2 regions of the Rummeliibacillus sp. NPDC094406 genome follow, and region 2 is predicted to be linked to the other one. Evidence: a T-box and tRNA genes for the amino acid it is inferred to sense, from the RefSeq annotation. Region 2 holds a T-box; the other holds one or more tRNA genes.
What was found. The T-box of region 2 lies ahead of argS (arginine--tRNA ligase). A T-box ahead of a tRNA ligase gene usually reads a tRNA of that ligase, here a tRNA-Arg.

Region 1 (11,936 bases), on a different contig from region 2:
ACTAGTGATTGGTTAACGAGTGTAAATGTTGCAATAGTCGAAGTAGCTATAATCACAACCATCGCAGGACTTGTAATACCTGCTCGAATAGCTGCATCTCCAATAATTAACCCACCTACAACACCAATCGTACCACCTAGGACAATTGGAAGACGTAAGCCCGCCTCACGAAAGAGCTCAAACATGGCCAGCATAACGAGCATTTCAAGTGCTGCAGGGAAAGGAAGTCCTGTACTTGCTTGAACAACGGTTGCTAAAAGTTGGAATGGCAATTGATTTTGATGAAAAGTTGTTAAGCAAAGCCAAAATGCTGGTAGAAGTGCACCAACTAATAGCCCAACAATTCGCATTACTCGTTGAACTGAACCAAAGACTACTGGATATTCATTATCCTCACTTGTCTTTAATAATAAAAATAGATTGACTGGGGTAACCATTGCATATGATGTTCCATCAACAAATATAATGAACCTTCCTCTAACAAGAGATTGAACAGCATAATCTGGTCTCCCCGAATATTCATGTCTTGGGAACATAAGGGCACCATTATTTATACGTTCCATAAATAAATCAGCACTCCATACAGCATCTGTGTCAACTTTACTAATCTGCTCTTTTATTCCATTTAATATATCTTTATTTGCAATATCATCAAAATATAGAATGGCAACTTTCGTTTTTGAACGTTTTCCCGCTTCTAATTTTTCGACGCACAAGGAATTGGTTGGCAAGCGTTTTCTTACTAAAGCAATATTTACAGCGATATCTTCTATAAAGTTATCCCTTGGTCCTTTTATGGTTACTTCTGTACGTGTCTCTTCAGGATTACGATTTGGTTTTTTGGCAATATTACTGGAAAAAAGGAGCTTTCCTTCTTCGAAATAAAGTAGAACAAAACCTGTATATACTAGTAATATCGCTTCTTGTTCATCCTTCACTTTTTTTAAATCTGGGACATACAATTGCGATTCCACTTGTTTTTCTAGGGATTCATCCGTCAAATTACTACATAAGAACCCAACACGTGGGACAATGACTTCATTTAATAACTGCAGATCAATCATTGATTCACATGTGATGAGATGTATTGTATGATTATCAAATTTATACTGTTGGAATTTAACATCTGCAGATTTCTGAAATAACTGCTGCAAGACATTCAAATTCATTGAGTTTTCACTTGGTTCGATTGTTCTTCACCACCTTTCTTGTCATTTTTATCTTTATCTTTTTTGGATGACTTTCCCGATGCTAATGCAACAATCGAAAGGAATAACGATAATATGATAAAGAAGAGAAAAGTACTTATTAAAAAATATTTTCCATTAATATCCAAAAAAACATTATCTTTCAAAAGAATTAACGATAAACAGATGAAAAAAAATGGCGGCGCAAGCTTAGTCCAAATTTGTTTTTTATCTTCAGACATATTCAATATGTCTGAACAAATATATAAGATAAGACTTACTCTTAGGAATGTCCCAGTTAGCCACTGATAAATAGAGAAGAAATCTATATGTTCAATAAAACGCCCAATTGTTGCTAGACCCCATTCTTCATAAGCTGGATACCTCTGCTTCGCTGCTTCCGATGGTCCAAACTCTGTAATAGCTCCAATGAGTGGACCTGTTGTTAAGCCCACTAATATGAGGAGCATTATTGCAAAATGATACCATCGCATACGATTTTGTATTTGATGATGAATAAAAAGTAGCAGCAGTAACTCAACAAATCCAGATGCAGGGTAAACAGCCCCCATTAAAACTGGTTCTAGCCCATGTTCAAAAAACGGTCGTAATAGCTCATAATCCTTCACTTTTATATTGACAAATGCCACAAAAAAACCAAAAATAACTACACCCGTTAATACAAATACGTTTACTATGACAATAGTTTGCAAACCCAATGTAGCAAGAAAAATAATAAGCGCTGCATAAATGACTAACAAAATAACAACTGGCGTCTTCTGTAAAAAGGTTGTAGAAACCCAAAGTAACGTTTCTCTCATCGTAAACGCTGCAAGTAAGAGTAAATAGAAAGCTGTAATATATAAGACAATCGATGATCCAACTTTTCCTATTTTTTGTTTTAACCAATCTTTAATCGGCTCTTGGTTAGATTTATTATGGACATAAACTATAAGAAACAACCATATAAAGGTTACAAATGCTCCAAGTAAAACAGATGCCCACCCATCTCTTCCAGCAGACTTTAATATTGATGGAATAACGGTTACATGATTTTTTAAACCAATGAACGTCATCGTCAAGAATACAACATGTAAAATACTAATGGTTCCCGCGTTCTTCATTTATTTACCTTCCATCATTTATTGATAAACGATAGTTTTGACAACAATTCATAATTTTATAAGTTATACATGGAGAATGGTTTTAAAAGATAGCTATTCATAACTCAGCTTATCTATATATTTGAGAATAAAAAAATCCTCTAATCAAAAAAATGATTAGAGGATGATTTTCCAAGGGAAAAATTGGGTATAACTAATACTAGTTCTACTCCCTTATATACACAAGCCCTTATATCATAAGGGTTTGTGCTTTGTTTTAGTACGCCCACGGAGGGAATCGAACCCCCAGCCTAAGAACCGGAATCTTATGTTTTATCCGTTAAACTACGTGGGCAAAAAAGTATTTGCGACTTATCTATTATACAAATTAAATAGGAACAATTCAATAAGGTAAAAAAATAATCGTAATATTTGACCTTTATTGACCATAATGTGTATGATAAGGTTACAGCTGAAATATATATAAAGAATTTCAGCATATTGAAGACGAAATTACCTTATTTAATTGAGGAGGCTATTCACATGAACTTAATACCTACAGTTATTGAACAAACAAACCGCGGTGAACGTGCTTATGACATCTACTCTCGTTTACTAAAAGACCGCATCATTATGCTTGGAAGTGCTATTGATGACAACGTTGCGAATGCAGTTGTATCTCAATTGTTATTCCTTGAAGCGGAAAATCCTGAAAAGGACATTTTCCTTTACATCAACTCTCCTGGCGGTAGCGTAACAGCTGGCATGGCTATTTACGATACAATGCAATTCATCAAACCAGATGTACAAACAGTTGGTATGGGTATGTGCGCATCAATGGGATCATTCTTACTTACAGCTGGCACAAAAGGTAAACGCTATGCTTTACCAAACTGTGAAGTTATGATTCACCAACCTCTAGGTGGTGCACAAGGTCAAGCAACTGAAATCGAAATCGCTGCAAAACATATCTTAAAAACACGCGAAAAATTAAACGGTATCCTATCTGAACGTACTGGTCAGCCTATCGAAGTCATCGCTCGAGATACAGATCGTGATAACTACATGACTGCCACACAAGCAAAAGAATACGGTTTAATCGACCATATTATGGAACGTAATGAATTAAAAAAATAAACAAGAAACAGCGGGAACGGCAAGGCTCGAATAGAGTCTTGTCGTTTTTTTGTTACTATCCATGAAATTTTGGGTACTATCCGAGGTTTCTGGGCCTCTATCCAATTAAAAAAGCGGTGTAGAACAACTAAATTGTTCCACACCGCACTTCTTGAATTACATTAGTCTTCGTCTTCAATTATTTTAACAAGTTTTTCTAATGCTTTCTCTTCGTCATTACCTTCTGCACTTAATGTTATTGAAGTTCCTCTAGCAATGGCTAAGCTCATAATTCCCATGATGCTTTTGGCATTTACCTTTTTATCATCTTTTTGTAGGAAGACATCGGCAGTGTGACGATTTGCTTCTTGTACAAATAACGCCGCTTGTCTTGCTTGTAATCCTGATTTAAGATTTACTACTACTTGTTTTTCTACCACAATTGCTCCCCCTTTTTTAATAAGTACATTTTACATTACTTTTACATTATCTTAAATAATAGGAATTTTTAAGTTCTTGATTTACTTACACTTTATAGCATAGCTGTTTATAAAAGCTAGCAATTCCTTCATATTGTAGAACGGTGAAATGATGTCACTAAACTTTTAGTTTTTCTCCACGTCTTAGCGCTTCAGCAATTTCGTCAATTTTGCGTAGACGATGATTTACACCTGATTTACTAACGACACCTGTTGATACCATTTCACCGAGTTCTTTTAATGTTACTTCTTGATATTCTACCCGTAATCTTGCAATTTCACGCAGTTTTTCCGGTAGTTGTTCAATACCAATCATGTTATCGATATAGCGTATATTATCCACTTGGCGAATTGCTGCTCCAATTGTTTTGTTTAAGTTGGCTGTTTCGCAATTAACTAGTCTATTAACACTATTGCGCATATCACGAACAATTCGTACATCTTCAAATTTTAGCATGGCTTGGTGCGCACCTACAAGACTTAGAAAATCTGAAATCTTCTCTGCTTCTTTTAAATAGGTAACAAAACCTTTTTTACGCTCAATTGTTTTTGCATTGAGTTCAAAATGATTCATCAAGTTCATCAACGCTTCCCCGTGTTCCTTATATAAAGAGTACACTTCTAAATGATACGAAGACGTTTCAGGGTTATTGACAGAGCCTCCCGCTAAAAATGCTCCACGTAAATAGGCTCTTTTATTTTCTTCAGTGTGGATTAACTCTTTTGAAATCGTATGATTAAAAAGAAAATTACCCGAGAGAATATGTAGCTCTTCTAGTAACTCTTTTGCACCTTCACGTACTCGACAAATATAAACATTATTTTTCTTAAGTCGCATTTTCTTACGCACTAAGAGCTCGATTCGATAGTTATATAATTTTTTCAAAATGGTGTACATTCTACGAGCAATTGCTGCATTTTCAGTTTGCACGTCAAGACTCAATTGACGATTAGCAAATGACAGAGAACCATTCATTCGGATAAGGGCAGATAGTTCTGCTTTTAAGCTTGTATCTTCTGCTTCAACTTGAGTTAGTTCTTTTTTTGTTTCCGAAGCAAATGACATATCGACTCCCCCTCTCTATCAATAATTTATTTTACGCTAATTCGACAACTTTTGCTTGTTTTGTTGATAATTTGTGGCATATTCTACTAACCATGCAGCAACACGGTTCGCTTCATGGCGCACAACACCATCATGAATATTTGCAATATCCTTTTTCACGACTTCTAGTCCCATACTTTCTAATCGCTCAACGTCGAATTGTACAGGCTCTGCAGACTCTTTAATATAAGCTTCCCTAATTGCTTTTGGTACCTCTTCATCGTTAATTAAAATGGTTTGAATAAAATTCTTACCAACATGGTCATACAGCGCTTGCACATGATCTCCTGCAGTATAGTTAGATGTCTCACCAGATTGAGTCATTAAATTACAAATATAAATCTTGTGACCTTTCGATTCCAATACTGCCTTTTTAATTCCCTCAACTAAAAGATTTGGCAGAATGCTAGTATACAAACTTCCAGGTCCTATAATAATAATATCCGCATTCTCGATGGCATTAACTGCTTCTTGTAATGGCAATACATCTGGAGGTGACAAATATACGCGTTTAATTCCTGTATTAAACGTTGGAATTTTTGATTCACCTTTTACGAGTGTCCCATCTACTAATTCAGCTAGTAATGTAATTCTTTGATTAGCTGCTGGTAAAACTTTACCATGTACATTTAATACTCGACTCATTTCGCGAATAGCATGCGAAAAATCCCCCGTTATTTCTGTTAATGCCGTAAGCATTAAGTTACCGAGAGAATGACCACCTAATTCTTCTTTCCCTTTAAAACGGTATTGAAACATTTCTTCAACTAACGGTTCCACTTCAGATAATGCAGCAATAACATTTCGAATATCACCGGGTGGCGGAATCGCGAAGTCATCACGCAGTCTCCCTGAGCTTCCACCATCATCTGCAACAGTTACAATAGCGGTCAAATCTACAGGATATTTCTTTAACCCACGAAGTAATGTAGACAGACCCGTGCCACCACCGATGAGAACAATCCGCGTTTGTTTTTTTTGCATAAGGTTATCCCTTTCTCTTTGCAATATCGCGATGGGTAATCACTGTCGGAGCATGTTGATCAAGGTGGCTGCCAAAGTATTCTGCTAAAGTAACCGAACGATGTTGTCCACCTGTGCATCCAAAGGCAATGATTAATTGCGTTTTCCCTTCTTTTTTATAAAGCGGTATCATAAATTCAAACAAATCCATTAATTTATCTATTAACGTGTTTGTTTCCTCATACTTTAATACATATGATGAAACTTCCTCATCTAATCCCGTTTTAGGTCGTAGTTCCTCAATATAATATGGGTTTGGTAAAAAACGGATGTCGAAAACCAAATCTGCATCGATTGGCATGCCATATTTGAATCCAAAAGACATGACATTCACTGTGAATTTTCGAGAATCTACACCTGAAAATTGTGCAATAATCCGTTGACGTAATTCTCTTGGTTTCATACTTGATGTATTATAAATATATTGAGCACGTTCTTTGACATCCGCTAAAAGCTCACGTTCATGATGAATTCCGGTTAGTGGTAAACCATTTTCAGATAGTGGATGTGAGCGACGCGTTTCCTTGTATCGACTCACTAACGTTTCATCATCTGCATCTAGAAATAATATCTTAGTTGCAACAAGGTCTTCTCGTTCAATACGATCCAATGCCTCAATTAATGATGAGAAGAAATCACCACCACGCAAGTCCATTACAGCCGCAATACGAGAAATTTCTTTTTTAGATTCTTTCATTAAATTTAAAAAAGTCGGTAATAAAGCTGGTGGTAAATTATCTATACAATAATAACCCAAGTCTTCAAAACTTCGAATAGCTACTGATTTTCCTGCACCAGACATTCCCGTTATAATAATTAACTCGTTTACTGACTGTGGACTAGGCATTCCATCCATCCCCTTCACACGATATCTGTATTTTTTCTTCTAACAATTGGAATTCTTCTGTATATGTAAAAGTTCCATATTGTGTACCAGATTGTTCAACTGCAAATAATAAGTTCGTGCGATCTCCTTCTGCCATTGGTAAATGCTTGAGATCCTCTATAGGGTGCCATTCTAATACACCTTCACGTGTTTCTTTATATGGTATTCCTTGTAAATCCTCTGCTACAAAAGTGAAAAGCATCCACTCATTCACTACTTCTTCTCCACGTCTAATGACCATTGTGTAAACGCCTTTTAGATGTGGTTTCATCGCAGTAGTGCCTGTCTCTTCTCGAAATTCACGACTTGCTGCTTCGAAAATAGACTCTCCACTTTCAATTTTCCCTCCAGGTGCAACATACCAACCGCGTCGTGGCTTCTTTAATAAAAGTACTTTGTCGTCTTTTTTGACTAATAAATTGGCGATTCTCTGCACACACGACACCTCATTTCTAACAATTCTTATAATCTTTATTATACATTTTTCCACTGTCCGAGTACAAAGGAATAATCTAAATACACAATTTCAGATGATTTAATTCAAATAATCACTGGAATGTTAACATTACTTAACTAATGTGTTTATTGCCACTCAGACGGGCATTCGCACTACTTGGATGGCCGAAACAGTGTTGAATACTTATGCTATACTTCTTACCACATTCGTTATCAATTAAGCTTCAAAGTAAAGCACGTTAAGGTTATAATAACCATTTTCTTACAGTTTAAGTAATAAAAAGAGGCTGTTTCTGTCAGTCGAGGGAACCGATAGAAACAGCCACAACAATATTCCTATAATAAAAAGGGGTTATTACCTTATTTACTATACACAATCATTATTTCAGCTATATGACAAGTGTATTAAGAACACGTTAAAAAGATTATTTGATTACAAATTTCTCTTTTAGTTCTTCAACGTATTGTTGAACAACTTGAGCAGCGATACTTCCATCACCAGTTGCCGTAACGATTTGTCGTAATGTTTTGTCACGTACATCACCAGCAGCATAAATACCTGGTACAGACGTTTCCATTTCCGCATTCGTTTTGATGTAGCCGGCTTCGTTTAGAATTCCTAGGTTTTCGAATGGTTTTGTAAGTGGCAACATTCCGATATAAATAAATACACCGTCAGCCTGTACTTCTTGTTCAGTACCATCAACAGTAGAAACAAGTGTTACGCTACCTACTTTACCGTCCTTTTCATTTACTTCTTTAACAGTATTATTCCAGATAAAATCTATTTTCTCATTTGCAAATGCACGATCTTGAATAATCTTTTGTGCACGTAATTTATCTCGACGATGTACGATTGTTACTTTGTCAGCAAAACGAGTTAAGTACATGCCTTCCTCTACTGCAGAGTCCCCGCCGCCTACAACGATCAGGTTTTTATTCTTAAAGAATGCACCATCACATACTGCACAATAGCTGACTCCACGGCCACCAAGTTCTTTTTCACCTGGTACACCCATTTTTTTATATTCTGCACCTGTTGTAATAATGATTGCACGTGTTTTATATTCTTTTGAACCTGCTTTGATGGTTTTGTACTCTTCTCCATCGATGATTTCAGTGACATCACCATAAGCATATTCTGCACCGAATTTTTTTGCATGTTCAAACATTTTAGTAGATAATTCAGGTCCTAAAATAGATTCAAAACCTGGGTAGTTTTCAACTTCTTCTGTGTTGGCCATTTGTCCACCTGGGATTCCTCGTTCTAACATTAAAGTAGAAAGGTTGCCACGTGAAGTATAAACTGCTGCAGTCATACCTGCAGGTCCGGCACCTATAATCACAACATCATAAATTTTTTCTTCGGTCATATCTGTTCCTCCTAAGTTGTTCCTGTTTCATTAGTATTAATCTTAGATTATAGCCACTGATTATGACAAGATATCTGCCTTAGAAAAAGGAATTACTTATCGAAAAGAGGTAAATACTGTATTAATTCGTTCACATATTTTGTTAATGTAGCTGGAGAAATACCATAATATGTTGCGATAGACTTTTTGGTAACATTTTTCATACGTGATGATTTATACATATATTCAGTAGCGGCAGCCAGCGCATTAGGATTCTTGAATGCATAGCCATCCTCTAATGCACGTTCACATAATACAAACCACATTTGGAATAAAAAAGAGTCATTTAATTTTAACGGTTTTACGTCATTGTATAAGATTTCTAAAACTTCTATAGAGCGCAAAAACGGCTTTAATGTGCCATCATCTTCAAGAAAATCATGGTCTAGTGTATAGGCTAAAAACAGCTTTTCAATCGCTGAATAATTATCGATTTGAACCCAACTTGGATGTGCGAGAATTTCTTGTTGATGTGGTGATTTTCCGACCAAAAATATCCCCAATAAACGTTCACTTCTATATTCGCTCTCTAATTTCCCCACGATAAAATCACGATTTACCTCAATCGAATCAGGATCAAACACTTCATCTTGCATAGACCAAGGTTCATAACCTACTTTTTCAGGGTCAATTTCTATTAATTTAGCCCAAGTTAATCTTGCTTCTTTTTCATATCCAGAGAAATAAGCTGCATGAGAAAGCCAAAAATAATAACCCGGATCTCCTTCAAAGCCCTGTCGTTTCATACTTTGCAACCATTTGTAAGCATCCTCATAACAACCAATCAGGGCAAGAGTTGCACCCAGCTTATATCGTTGTTCAAAAGAAAAAGGACTAAGTTTCACAAGTAATTCTGTTAATGCTTGTAATTCCTCTTCATCTTTTTCGTAATAAGCCATTACCGTTAAATTGCATAGAGCATGTAAATTCCCATAGTTCCCATGTAATACTTCATGTAATAATGCTCTCGCTTGCTCAGAATCACCTTTATAAAAAAAAGCAAGTGATAAATTATTATAGGCTGCCCAGAAGTCAGGTTGATCTGCTATGATGTTTTCTAAAATCTCAATCGCTTCATCTAGCTTCCCTTGCTCCATTAATTTCCTTGCCTTTTCTTGTAAGTAAACAGCTTCACGATTCAATGAATTTCCAGTGAATGTACTTTCCTCCATTGATGTGGCAAAATCGATTATTTCTATTGCCTCATCTGCATACTCTCCCATTTCATCAAGGCGTAAATATTCTTCAGCAAAATACTTTGCATCCTCAGTCAAACCTACTTGTGCAGATGCTTCCGCTAAAAACAATAATATTTCAGGCTCATTCGGATCAAGTTCATTTGCTTTTCTTAATAATTCTAGTGCGTGATCTATACGACCAGCATCCATCTCGACGATAGCATATTGTAGTAATATTAAGGAATCCTCTGGGCTAAGTTCAACTGCTCTGCGCAAATATTTTAGAGCTTTTTCTTCTTGATCACGATTTAAAGCTTGTACTGCTTTTTTATAATAAAATTCACCATTTGGAATAAAGGACACAACATTTTTTCGAGTATTTTTTTCACTTTTCATATCCTAAAATTTTCCTCCGAAAAACAATAAGGAACGTTATTAGACGTTCCTTAGACATAGTATCCTATATTATAACATAGTTTAGTGTTTTTCATGGCGTTTTTGAAGAACTCCTAAAACTTCGTACATATCTAATTTTTGCTCTTGTAGTAGCACTAATAAATGATAAATTAAATCCGCTGCTTCCCATTTTAATTCTTCAGAGTCGCGATTTTTTGAAGCAATTACGACTTCTGTTGCTTCTTCGCCGACTTTTTTACAAATTTTATCGACACCTTCATTAAATAAATACGTTGTATAAGCACCTTCAGGCATTTCTTCTTCACGGCCACTAATGACATTTTTCAATGTTTCCAAAATATCTAATGAGCCAATTGAAGGATCTTTTTCCTTAATAACTTCAGTGAAACAAGAAACTGTTCCGTTATGGCAAGCTGGTCCTTTTGGTAAAACTTCCACAACTAAAGCATCTAGATCACAATCTGCACGCATTGCAACTACCTTTTGAGTGTTACCACTTGTTTCACCTTTATGCCAAAGTTCTTGTCTTGAACGACTGAAGAACCATGTTTCACCTGTGTCGATTGTTTTTTCTAGTGATTCCTTATTCATATATGCTACTGTTAAAACTTCTTTTGTTTGTACATCTTGAACAACTACTGTGATTAAACCTTTATCATCAAATTTAAGATTTTCAATCATCTTACTGCCACTCCTTTTTGTCTTAGGCTGACTTTCACTTCTGCAACACTTGTCTCTTTATAATGAAAGATCGAAGCGGCTAATGCTGCATCGGCATCAACGTCATGTAACACTTCATAAAAATCATTCGATTTCCCTGCACCACCACTTGCGATAATTGGTACATTTACCGCCTCACGGATTGCTTTTGTTAATGGCAAATCGAATCCTTTCTTTTCTCCGTCCTGATCCATACTTGTTACTAGTAATTCACCTGCACCAAGTGCGACAGCCTCCTTAGCCCACGCTACTGCTTCTTTATCAGTCTTATTTCGTCCACCATGCGTATAGACCATCCATGTACCATCTTCTTCGCTCCATTTTGCATCAATGGCAACAACAATACATTGTGCACCGAAATAATCAGCGCCTTCTTTTATCAGTTCAGGGCGAATAATCGCTGAGGAATTAATCGATACTTTGTCTGCACCAGCACGTAGCAAACGTTTCATATCTTCGAGCGTTCTGATACCACCACCTACTGTAAATGGAATAGCAAGAGTTGACGCTGTTTTACGGACTACATCGACCATCGTTTCACGGCCTTCATGTGAAGCTGAAATATCTAGGAATACTAGTTCATCTGCACCTTGTTCGTTATAAAATTTTGCTAGTTCAACCGGATCTCCAGCATCACGAAGCGAAACAAATTGAACACCTTTAACAACGCGGCCCTCTTTGACATCTAGACATGGAATAATTCGTTTCGTAAGCATTATTCTGCCTCCTTCAAAGCCTCTTGTAGAGTAAAGCGTCCTGCATATAAGGCTTTACCTATAATAACGCCACTAACTGTCGAATTTTGCGCTGCAGCCTTAACCTTCGCAATATCTTCTAATGCACTAATACCACCA
Region 2 (11,936 bases):
TGAAGTGTCTTCTTTAGAAGATGGTCGATTTAATATAGCTGAAATGGCTGTAAATGCGTTTTTTCCATCCAATGTTGCGTGATAATCTGAACCAAATTCACGAATTGGTGCGAAATATTCTGGTGCCAATATTAAAATGATTAACGATGGCAATAACACGAGTGATCCTTTGATTAACCCTAAACCTAAAAATAATGCAACAATTGCAATCGAAATACTTGTGAAGAATTCTAGAGCAAATGTTGATAAGAAAGCCACTGCTAATGTTCCCATTGTAGCTTTACGATATTGCTCACTGACATTGCGAATATTACGATCGTATTTTTTACTTAATCCTAAAAAGCGTAAAGTTTGTAAACCACGAAGTGAATCCACAAAGTGATTGGACAATACTTGATAAGATTCATATTGTTTATCTGCCTTTGCTCTTGCTGCAATACCTAGAAGAATTAAGAAGAAGATTAATATAGGGAGAACGAGCAAGAGAATAAGAGCGGATCTAATATCGATTGTTAAAGAATAGAAGAAAATCATGACTGGAATGACAAACATATTCATTACTTTTGGCAGAAATAATTTCATGTATTGTTCAACGTTTGAAATGCCTTCTAATGCCATTGTCACCATATTTCCTGTACCTTCTGTTGCGGTAATGTTAGGGCCGAGATTAAATAATTTAGCTGTTAGTTGTTTTCGTAAATCAGAGCCTGTTTTCATTGAAAAATATGACATATATTTTTCTCTAAAGTAGATCACGATATGTTTCGCAACGAAGCAAACAAAAAATAATAACATAGGGAGCAGCTGATCAGCCAGCTGCTCCTTATGGAATAAGTTTGTAATTGTCGTCGCTAAATAAATCGCTTGGAGGATAGTGAAGGTACCTAGGAGAGTAGCCATCACGAATAAGAACACAAGAGTTCCTTTTATTCCACTAAGTTTAAATAGCGCTTTGTCAATCATTTATGTCACCTATTTCTTAGGGCTAATACGTTTACGGAATACATAGTAGCTCCAAATTTGATAACCTAATACGAATGGAAGTAATGTACAAGCTACTTTTGTCATCACGGTTAATGTGTAATGTCCACTTGCTGCATTTTCAATCGTTAAGTTAAAGGATGGATCAATTGAGCTAATCATGACACGTGGGAACAATCCGATAAACAGCATTGCTACGACAAAAGCTATAGCAAGACCTGAGAATGTAAAGGCGAAACCTTCACGGCCCTTATTTGCAAATAACATGCCTAAAACAGTTGCTAGGACTGTTAATCCTAATAATACTGGTGTTGCGATTGGACGTACATCAAATAGATCTGTTTGGAAGTAAGACAATACTGCAAAGATAACTTCACCTACAAATAATAGGATATACACTTTATTTAACAGAGAGATTGCTCTTTTATGAACATCACCAGTTGTGCGTAAACCGATAAATGTTAATCCGTGTACAAGTGCAAGTAGTACAATTGCAAGTCCACCAACCAATGAGTAAACATTCACGAAATCAGAGAATGAACCAAATAGGTGCATGTCGCCATCAATCGGCATACCATGTACAAGACTAGTAAATAGCATACCTAGTAAGAAAGGTGCTACAAGGCTTCCGATAAAGGTTAACCAATGGCAGAGGTTTACTCCTTTATCAGTTTTGGCATGATGACTAAATTCGATTCCTACTCCACGGGCGATTAATACAAGTAAAAGGATGACGAATAATGTGTAATATCCAGAGAACATGGTAGCGTACCAGTTAGGAAATGCTGCAAAGAGCGCACCACCTGCTGTAATGAGCCATACCTCGTTAGCGTCCCAGAAAGGTCCAATTGTTCCGAGTAATTGTTCACGTTCATGTTTGTTTCTAGCAAGTAAGCGTGTTGCCATACCAACCCCAAAGTCAAATCCTTCTAGGAAGAAGAATCCGACAAAGAGAACTGCGATTAGTACGAACCATAATGCTTCTAAACTCATTCTTCAAACGCCTCCTTGTCCATCAAATCTACTTTAGTATCTAATTTTTTCTTAAGAATGGCATCCGGGCCTTGTTTTGCTACTCTAACGACCATCATAATCATGACAACAGCAAGGATAACATATGCCGAACTAAATGATATGGTTGAGAATAAGAGTTGTCCTTTTGAAACGTTTGGTGAAACAGATTGAGCAGTTGTGTAATAACCGAATACAGTCCATGGTTGACGACCAATTTCAGTCATAATCCATCCTGTAGTGTTTGCGATAAAAGGTACTGCAATTGCTCCAATCATTAAGCGTAAGAACCATTTTTGGTTTGCAATTGTTCCGCGATTTGCGAACCATAAACCTAATAATGAAAGAAGAACCATTAAGCCACCGAACCCAGCCATAATACGGAAACTCCAAAATACGGTTTTGACTGGAGGAATGTAGTTGACGTTATCTCCATAGAGCTTTTCGTATTTTGCTTGAAGCGTTTTCATACCTTCAACAGAACCATCAAATTCACTATAAGCTAGATAGCTTAATAAGTAAGGAATATTAACTTCCCATTTATTTTCTTTATTTTTTGTATCGATATCTGCTAATAATGTCCAAGCTGCAGGATCGCCTGAGTCATTCCATAGTGCTTCGGAAGCAGCCATTTTCATTGGTTGAGATTCCATTAAATGTTGTGCTTGATCATGGCCTGAAAACATGATACCAAAGCCAGCAATACAAGCAACAACCATTGAGTAGTTAAATGATTTTTTGAAAAATTCAGTATTTCGTTTTTTCAGTAAGTTATAAGCGCTAATACCACCTATAATAAATCCACCGGTTGCAAGCGCACCAAAAATTGTATGTGGGAATTCTACTAGCAATTGTGGGTTCGTTAATAATGCCATAAAGTCTGTTAAAACAGCTTTCCCATTTTCAATTTTAAATCCAACTGGTTCTTGCATAAAAGAGTTTGCAGCTAATATCCAAAGTGCTGATAACATTGTTCCTAATGCTACAAGCCAAGCGGATAAAGCAATAACCCATTTAGGTAGTTTATTTCGACCAAACATCCAAATACCGATGAATGTAGATTCCATAAAGAAAGCAAGTAAAGCTTCTACAGCAAGTGGTGCACCGAATACATCTCCCATAAATCGAGAGTATTCAGACCAGTTCATCCCAAATTGGAATTCTTGTAAAATACCAGTTACAACACCAATTGCAAAAGATAGTAAGAATATTTTTCCCCAAAATAGAGCCATGTCTAAATATATTTTTTTCTTCTTCCACACATACATGGTTTCAAAGATTGCAACAAAGAAAATCATGCTAATTGAAACTGGAACGAAGAAGAAGTGGAAAATAGTGGTTATTGCATACTGAATTCGAGCTAAATCTAAAATTTCCATATGAACTTCCTCCTAAGTAAAATCCAATGATTTTTAACTTCCCTTACAGTATACGACCTGTTTCTTTTTTTGAAAGAGCGAAATTAGTACAAAGTGTCACGAAATTGTGGTCATATTGTGTCGATATTGATATATTCATAGTTAACACTATATGAACAGTGTTAACTAGCCGTTTATCAATGGATATTTATAATATACTATCCTTTTTTTGTTAAATATCATTATATTTACGATCGGTTATTCATATCTACTTATCTAGGATTTCTAATGACAAATATGCTGTAACAAAATATTCAAACTTAAAAATAATACAGTTGTGAAGAAAGTGTGAAATTAGTAGTGTTTTTGGTTAAAAATGGAGGTGGAAAGCATCAATAAAATTGTTATAAGTTTAGATAATTTTTCACCGTTTCTACGGATGGAAAAATGAAATGAGTTTTTGTATGAGCATATAGCTGCAGTTCGTCAATTGTGGCTTCCGCACTTCAATTCTCCATGAATTGGTCGTATATATTAATAGTCAATTAAAAATAAAAGATGATGAATCAATAGTTGAAGAAGACAGATGGACTATTTGGATAGCGGAGAAAACGTAAACCATCACTATTTAGGTGGAAATAAAAATTTTCCTTATATCATTTCATTTATTCAAACTCACTTAAGGACCCTAGTCTTAGAATTTTTCATATATGAATAATGAAGTATATACGGTAGATGAACTCAACAATATTAATTTCTTTGATTATTGTTTGCATGGGCATTCACCTCAAATTAGAGCAATTTTTATTGAGCTGAAATGAAGGAAATATTAAATAAAATGTCGAAATAAAAGTCGGTAAAGTAAAAGAAAATAAGAGGTATATATATGGGATACGTCAAGGAACTAAGAAAGCTAGTAGGAAGCCGTCCACTGATTCTTGCTGGTGCAAATGTTATTGTATTGGATAAGGAAAATAGGCTATTAATGCAATTAAGACAAGATAATAATTGTTGGGGATTGGCTGGAGGAGCATTGGAACCTGGTGAGAAGTTGGAAGAAGCGGCAAAAAGAGAATTGTTTGAAGAAACAGGACTAGCGGCTAAAGCATTAACCTTATTTAAGGTTTTTTCAGGAGAAGAATTCTATTATCAGTATCCACATGGTGATGAAGTTTACAATGTCATTTCTACATATATTTGTACAGATTTTTCAGGAGTATTGCAGATAGATCAAGAGGAAGTACAAGCATTACAATTTTTTGATATGCAACAATTACCACCAAATATCAGTCCGCCTGATTTGCCGATTATCAGGGAGTTTATTGATTCATACAATTAAGTGGAAAAGTATAATAATCAAGCTCACATATACCAATAGCTAGATAAGGCTACTTTACAGGAAATAGCATGATCGATGGATTGTTTTAATTTCTTAAGAATATTTTTAGATAAAAATATTGATTTTTCTAAATATTCAATGTATGATAATGGAAATTCATAATGTAAATTCTAAGAAAAAGAGAGTAGTTTATAAAGGGATGTCAAGCGAGTTAGGGATAGTGTGAGCCTAATACAGATCTTGTAAATGAAACGCACTTTGGAGAAACTTTTTGAAATCAGTAGAAAAGCTCGGGGAGACACCTCGTTAACAATAGTGAGCGGTCACAAATGTGGCAACTAGAGTGGTACCACGGGAATTTATGCTCTCGTCTCTTAATATAGAGACGGGGGCTTTTTTATTGGGGAGGGAACTAAGATGATAAATGAAAAACAGATAATAGCAAAGGTTATACAAAACGTTATTAACCACGAAATAGAAAGTGAGAACATAATAGCACTTTTAGAAAAGCCTAAACATGCACATCTAGGCGATATGGCTTTTCCGTGTTTTACACTATCCAAAATATTTAGAAAAGCGCCCGATCAAATAGCAAGTGAAATAGCTAGTCAGTTGGATGATCAATTGATTCAGCAAACTCAAGCTGTAGGTGGTTATGTCAATATTTTTTTAAACAAAGAAATAATCACGAAAAATGTTATAGAAACGATTATAAAAGAACAAACAACATATGGAGATCAAATATCGACAAACGAAAGCATTACCATTGATTTCTCATCACCTAATATCGCTAAACCATTTTCAATGGGGCATTTACGTTCAACTGTTATAGGTAATGCATTGGCTAATATTTCAAAAAAGAATGGATACGAAGTGATTAAGATAAACCATTTAGGAGACTGGGGTACGCAATTTGGAAAGCTCATTGTTGCCTATAAATTATGGGGAGATCCAACAAGAATTGAACTGTCTCCTGTTAAAGAACTATTAAAAATTTATGTAAAATTTCATGAAGAAGCTGAATTGGATGATAAGCTAAATGATGAAGCTAGAGCAGCTTTTAAACGTTTAGAACAAGGTGATGAAGAGGCTTTACAGCTATGGCAATGGTTTAGAGAAGCTTCGCTAAAAGAGTTTCAAAAGGTTTATGACTTAATAGGAATTTCATTTGATTCAAACGCTGGTGAAGCTTTTTATAATGACAAGATGGAAAACATTGTAGAAGAATTAAAGGAAAAGCAACTACTCGTCGAATCTAAAGGTGCATTAGTTGTTGAATTAGAGAACATGCCACCTAGTTTAATCATGAAAAAAGACGGCACAACATTGTACGTTACTCGAGATTTGGCAGCTGCGATATATCGTCATGAAACATACGGTTCTACGAAATCATTTTATGTAGTAGGAAATGAACAGTCCCTCCATTTTACACAATTATTTTTGGTGCTTCAGAAGATGGGACATGAATGGGCTAATGGACTTCAACATATCCCATTTGGAATGATGCTAAAGAACGGCAAGAAGATGTCAACTAGAAAAGGGAAAATTGTTTTGCTAGAAGAAGTACTTGTAGAAGCTATTGATGTGGCAAAAAAGAATATTGAAGAAAAAAATCCAAGCATTGCAAATAAAGAAGAAATAGCGAAAATGATAGGAATTGGTGCAGTGGTTTTTAATGATTTAAAGAACGATCGTATGCATGATATCGATTTTTCATTAGAAGATATGTTGAATTTTGAAGGAGAAACTGGCCCCTATGTTCAATATACTCATGCAAGAATTTCCTCTTTATTGAAAAAAGGTGGGTTCTGTCATAAAGAAAATATTGAATTAAATGGATTGAATGAAAAAGCATGGTCAACCATTGTAACTTTAAAAGATTTCCCAACGATTATTGTGAAGTCATTTGAAAATGCTGATCCATCACAAATAGCGAAATACTGTTTGGAATTATCGCATCAATTTAACAAATACTATGCAAATACAAAAATAATAGATGAATCACCAGCTCAAAATGCAAAACTCGCATTAGCATCTTGTGTCGCAATTGTCTTAGGGGAAGGCTTAAGGATACTTGGTATTAAGGCACCGAATGAAATGTAACTTAATAAGAGTTATGTAAATTAATTTCATAATGCAAAATTCATAAAAAATATACGAGCATTTAAGAGGGGTGATTAAAATGGTATTAAGACCTTATTCAAAATATGATTTCCCAAAGTTACAACACTATAAATTACACGAAGAACAACATTCTTTAACAATGATGCCACTTGATAGCTTATCGATATGTAATGATGATGCTTCACGACATCCGGTAGTTTTCGAGGATGATGGAGAAATTGTAACCTTTTTCGTTTTACATGAAAAGGAAGGAGTCGCTCCATATAGTACAACGGGTGATACAATTTTGTTACGTGCGTTTTCTACAAGTGCGATGCATCAACGTAAAGGTTACGCCAAAAAAGCCTTGCAATTTTTGCCTACTTATTTAAATGAACACTTTCCATATATTACGACTATTTATCTAACGGTTTATCTATTTAATGATAGTGCGAGAAATCTGTATGAAAAAATAGGATTTGTTGATACAGGGGCTCGAGAAATTCGTAGTGGAAGAGAGCTAATAGTGATGAAATGGGAAATTTTAAATAAAATGAATTAATTTCATAATGCAAAATTCATATACACTAAATGATTGCCCATTTTGTTCATGCGATGTTAATTCAGTGAGGTTCATTCATAGTCCTACTGGAAAAGCCCCGTAGGAACGTAGTAAAGGCAGTGGAAAAGTAGAAATAGATGAAAATTTATTGAAAATCTTGTATAGCTATATGGGTTGATGTGGAATTAGCGAAGACTCCCGCGGAAAGCGAAGCTAATTCCACATCATGAAAAAGTAGATTAATACTATCAATTTGCATTTAATACTTTTCAGTGCCCTAATCGTAGTGTCGAAGAGATTGAAGCTAAGCCTGTGGAAAGCGCCGTCTGTAGCGGAACAGCCACATCTGAATATTGAAAAGTTAATATGTTGAAACGCTCGTATATAAAAAACGAAAATGGATTTATGAAATTGATTCAAAAATATTAATAACAAGCAATTTTCACCCGATAATAGGGTTGTAAAGGAGTGATACGAATGGATTTGAATTCCATTATGGCTACGCAGCTATCGGAACTTCAACAAACGGTTCAAATGAGCATTTTACAAAATGCATTGAACATGAATACGACTGCTGCTGTTCAGTTATTAGATCAAATGCCTGAACAACCACAAGCTACACATCCATACAAAGGATCCGTGATTGACGTACAAGTTTAATCGAAATGCCTCCACAAGCTATCGAATTAAATTGACATGACTTTACAACTCCAATGACATCAGATTGTTCCTATGAACTATCTGATGTTTTTTTGTATAATATTCCTCCTAAAAACTAAACTAATAAATAAAAAAAGCGTTGTTAAATTGGAATATGAAAGATGAACTATTGTGCCAACACGCCGCTCGCATTGCTCGAGAATAAACCGTGCCCAGCTTCACACGTCAGCTTTTCGGGCAAGATAAAGCTTAAAGGGCGAGTTCCGCTTTTAAATGTATTAGATAACGTAAGAATACTCATGCGGTTTGTGAGTTGGTACTTTGGATAATATTATCAACAGTATTCATTAACATAGCTAATAAAAAAGGAGAATGTACATGTCCAATGTAGATGTATATGTTTCAGTAATGCATAAGTATTATAATTTTTCACCGAATCATGCTCCATGGGAATTTCATATAAATATAGATCCAGGAATGCTAACAGTATTTGATCAGCTCTTTGCACAAATGAAAAGTTGGGACGACAACAGTATAGTGAGAGCGCAAATTCCGGCAGTTCCATACCATTTTGACCAGCAAAATGATGAAGTGGATAAGCGTTTAAAGAAGGTCTATGCACTTATTCATGAATATGGAGATAAAGATACAAAAAAATTCATCGAACAAATGCCTTACTACAGTTGATTGCTGACGATGCCTTCGTTACACTAAATACGATAAGGAGTGAGCGAAGGTATGTTTACATATACAGATTTGAATGGTAACGGTTGTGGATTATCTTTTAAAAAGAATGCTTTCAGTATTATTCCAAAGCATGTACTTGTTTTAGCAAAGTATGAGGGAAAATGGTTGCTAACAGAGCATCCAGAACGTGGCTATGAATTTCCTGGTGGCAAAGTAGAAGGTGGAGAGACATTAGAAGAAGCTGCAGAAAGGGAAGTATTTGAAGAAACAGGTGCCAAAATTGTCAATGTGGAATGGCTTGCAACATACATGGTTCAAGAAAATGCCCCATTTACGAAAGCTGTTTATACAGCAACTGTCCAAAACTTTGATCAAAATCACCTAAATATGGAGACAAACGGTGCTGTATTAATGACTGAAGAACAACTATTAGCAAACAATCGATTAAGTTTTTACATGAAAGACTTAGGCATGAAAAAGATTTTAGAGAAGGTGAGTGAACGTGAAGACAAATGGTGAAATCGACTATTTAAGAGAATATCCTTCCCCAAATCCAAATATAAAATTAACAGAAATCACTTATTGGTCAGAAGGTTTACGTGTTAAAGGTTTGCTTGCTACACCAATTGCTAAAGCAAATTATGAAGGGATACTATATTTGCGTGGCGGCATGCAGGGTGTTGGAATGGTACGACCTGCACGTATTGCACAACTTGCTTCCCATGGATTTATTGTTTTTGCCCCATACTACAGAGGGGTACGAGGTGGTGAAGGAAAAGATGAATTTGTGGGGGAGGACCGTTTTGATGCGATTAATGCAGTCGATGTGTTAAAACATTTTTGTTTAAATAAACGCATTCATCTTTTTGCATTTTCAAGAGGTGGTATTATGGCGCTATGGACGGGAATATTGCGCGATGATATTACTTCAATTGTTACATGGGGTGGCGTTTCAGATATTAAATTTACGTATGAAGAACGAGTCGATATGCGCAGAATGATGAAAAGAGTACTAGGTGGTTCTCCGCAAAAAAATCCAATCGTTTACGAAGAACGGCAACCAATGCCTCGTGTTGATGAGATAAAAGCTCCTGTATTAATCATTCATGGTATGTTAGATGACAATGTAGGTTTTAAACATGCTCAGCTTTTGGAAAACGGCTTGAAGACTTTAAATAAGCATGTAGAGACTTGGTACTATCCTGAATATACGCATTTTTTCCCGAGTGATGTTAATCGAAAAGTTGTAGATAGTGCTTGTCAGTGGATGAAATTACAACAATTGTAATGGGGTGATGAATTGGGCTATATTAAAGCAAAGATTGATTTAAAGTTAAATGACAAAGACTTGGATTTTTCTCAGCGGTATCCTTATTGGCAAGAACTTTGGTCCAATTATTCTGAACCGTATTCAGAGGTTCAAATCCAAAGTTGGAAAGAAGAAGAACAGGCGATTGAAGAATTAGAAAAAATTAGCTTTATTTCACGTATTGAAGGACTTGTCAAAATTCAACGTATCATGTTAGATGAGAATAATCGAGCCTATTTTCAAAATCAAGCTTCTTTAAATGGAAAATTAAAATGGTTTTCTATTGTTTTCCATGATGCAGAGCTTACTGAAGGTATTGAGCTTCATAATTATGGAGAAGAAGTTTACTTCAACCAAGTAACAAAGGAAGAAGCAGAGCCCATTGTCGAGATGTTTGAACAATTGAAATGTAAAGTTGAATTTCTTCCTGATGATACGGATTAAATATGCTCCATTGTGCTCGTCATAAAATGATGTAATTGCAGAGAAGATTTAAAATGCTGAGAACGCAAATACAATTTAAAAAGTCGCAAGTAAAAGTAATGTATTCGTAAGTAAAAGTATCAAAATTGCAAGTAAACTCCTGATATTCGCAAGTAAGATCCACCAACACCCGTAAATATGTGGATGCCAAAACTAAAACCCCGAGCAGCTCGATCAAAACTGCTCGGGGTTTATCCGATATGGATTACTTATAGGTTCAAAACTAATTAAGCGATTGGTGCACCTTTTTTAGCGAAATCTTCGGAAACAACACCGAATTTTTTGAAGTTTTCATGGAACATACCAGCTAATTCAGTTGCTTTTTTGTCATAAGCTTCTTTATTAGCCCATACGTTACGTGGATTTAAAAGTTCTGTTGGAACACCTTCAATTGCAGTTGGCATTGCAAAACCGAAGATTGGATCTTTTTCAGTGAATACATCGTTTAGTTTGCCATCGATTGCAGCGCGTACCATTGTACGAGTGTAAGAAAGTTTCATACGGATACCTTCACCGTAGCTACCACCAGTCCATCCAGTGTTTACTAAGAATACATTTACTTGGTGTTCGTCAATTTTCTTACCTAACATTTCTGCATAAACTGTTGCGTGTAATGGGAAGAATGGAGCACCGAAGCAAGTAGAGAATACTGGTTCTGGTTCTACAACACCACGTTCTGTACCAGGAGTTTTAGAAGTAAAGCCTGATAAGAAGTGATACATTGCTTGTTCTTTTGTTAATTTACTGATTGGAGGTAAAACACCAAAAGCATCAGCTGTTAAGAAAATGACTGTTTTTGGGTGACCTGCAACAGATGGATCAACAATATTTTCGATATTTTGGATTGGGTACGCAACACGAGTGTTTTGTGTTAAAGTTACATCATCGTAATCAGGAATACGAGTTTCAGGATCTACGACTACGTTTTCTAAAACTGTACCGAAATTAATTGCGTTATAAATTTCTGGTTCTTTTTCAGCGGAAAGGTTGATTGTTTTAGCGTAGCAACCACCTTCAATGTTAAATACACCGTTATCTGACCAGCCGTGTTCGTCATCACCGATTAATTTACGATTACCATCAGCAGATAAAGTTGTTTTACCAGTACCTGATAAGCCGAAGAATAGGGCAACGTCACCTTCTTCTCCAACGTTTGCTGAACAGTGCATTGGAAGAATGTCTTGTTGTGGTAATAGGTAGTTCATGATACCGAAGATAGATTTTTTCATTTCACCAGCGTATTCTGTTCCACCAATTAAGATGATACGTTTTTCAATTGATACAATGATGAATGTTTCTGAAGATGTACCATCAACTTCAGGATCTGCTTTAAATGTTGGAGCAGATACGATTGTGAAGTCAGCATCATGTATTGTATTAAGTTCCTCTTCAGTAGGGCGGATGAATAGCTGATGAGCAAATAGGTTATGCCAAGCGTATTCA

Region 1: it encodes a tRNA-Arg, which carries the amino acid that the T-box ahead of argS (arginine--tRNA ligase) is inferred to sense. The anticodon was not compared.

What each region holds. Positions count from the first base shown of each region.
Region 1 is NZ_JBIWGZ010000006.1:139,253-151,188, forward strand. Features, by position in the region: gene ACIQ4I_RS15865 (spore germination protein) at 1-1,169, opposite strand, end outside; gene ACIQ4I_RS15870 (GerAB/ArcD/ProY family transporter) at 1,166-2,311, opposite strand; tRNA gene ACIQ4I_RS15875 (tRNA-Arg) at 2,574-2,645, opposite strand; gene clpP (ATP-dependent Clp endopeptidase proteolytic subunit ClpP) at 2,834-3,427, shown strand; gene ACIQ4I_RS15885 (HPr family phosphocarrier protein) at 3,589-3,846, opposite strand; gene whiA (DNA-binding protein WhiA) at 4,004-4,951, opposite strand; gene ACIQ4I_RS15895 (gluconeogenesis factor YvcK family protein) at 4,988-5,974, opposite strand; gene rapZ (RNase adapter RapZ) at 5,979-6,860, opposite strand; gene ACIQ4I_RS15905 (NUDIX domain-containing protein) at 6,853-7,335, opposite strand; gene trxB (thioredoxin-disulfide reductase) at 7,781-8,728, opposite strand; gene ACIQ4I_RS15915 (tetratricopeptide repeat protein) at 8,821-10,341, opposite strand; gene hisIE (bifunctional phosphoribosyl-AMP cyclohydrolase/phosphoribosyl-ATP diphosphatase HisIE) at 10,423-11,043, opposite strand; gene hisF (imidazole glycerol phosphate synthase subunit HisF) at 11,040-11,798, opposite strand; gene hisA (1-(5-phosphoribosyl)-5-[(5-phosphoribosylamino)methylideneamino]imidazole-4-carboxamide isomerase) at 11,798-11,936, opposite strand, start outside.
Region 2 is NZ_JBIWGZ010000003.1:617,252-629,187, reverse strand. Features, by position in the region: gene cydD (thiol reductant ABC exporter subunit CydD) at 1-960, opposite strand, end outside; gene cydB (cytochrome d ubiquinol oxidase subunit II) at 973-1,974, opposite strand; gene ACIQ4I_RS11380 (cytochrome ubiquinol oxidase subunit I) at 1,971-3,371, opposite strand; gene ACIQ4I_RS11375 (NUDIX hydrolase) at 4,237-4,689, shown strand; T-box leader at 4,853-5,067, shown strand; gene argS (arginine--tRNA ligase) at 5,107-6,792, shown strand; gene ACIQ4I_RS11365 (GNAT family N-acetyltransferase) at 6,872-7,354, shown strand; gene ACIQ4I_RS11360 (putative motility protein) at 7,832-8,014, shown strand; gene ACIQ4I_RS11355 (transposase) at 8,393-8,701, shown strand; gene ytkD (RNA deprotection pyrophosphohydrolase) at 8,753-9,220, shown strand; gene ACIQ4I_RS11345 (alpha/beta hydrolase family protein) at 9,204-9,989, shown strand; gene ACIQ4I_RS11340 (hypothetical protein) at 10,002-10,454, shown strand; gene pckA (phosphoenolpyruvate carboxykinase (ATP)) at 10,721-11,936, opposite strand, start outside.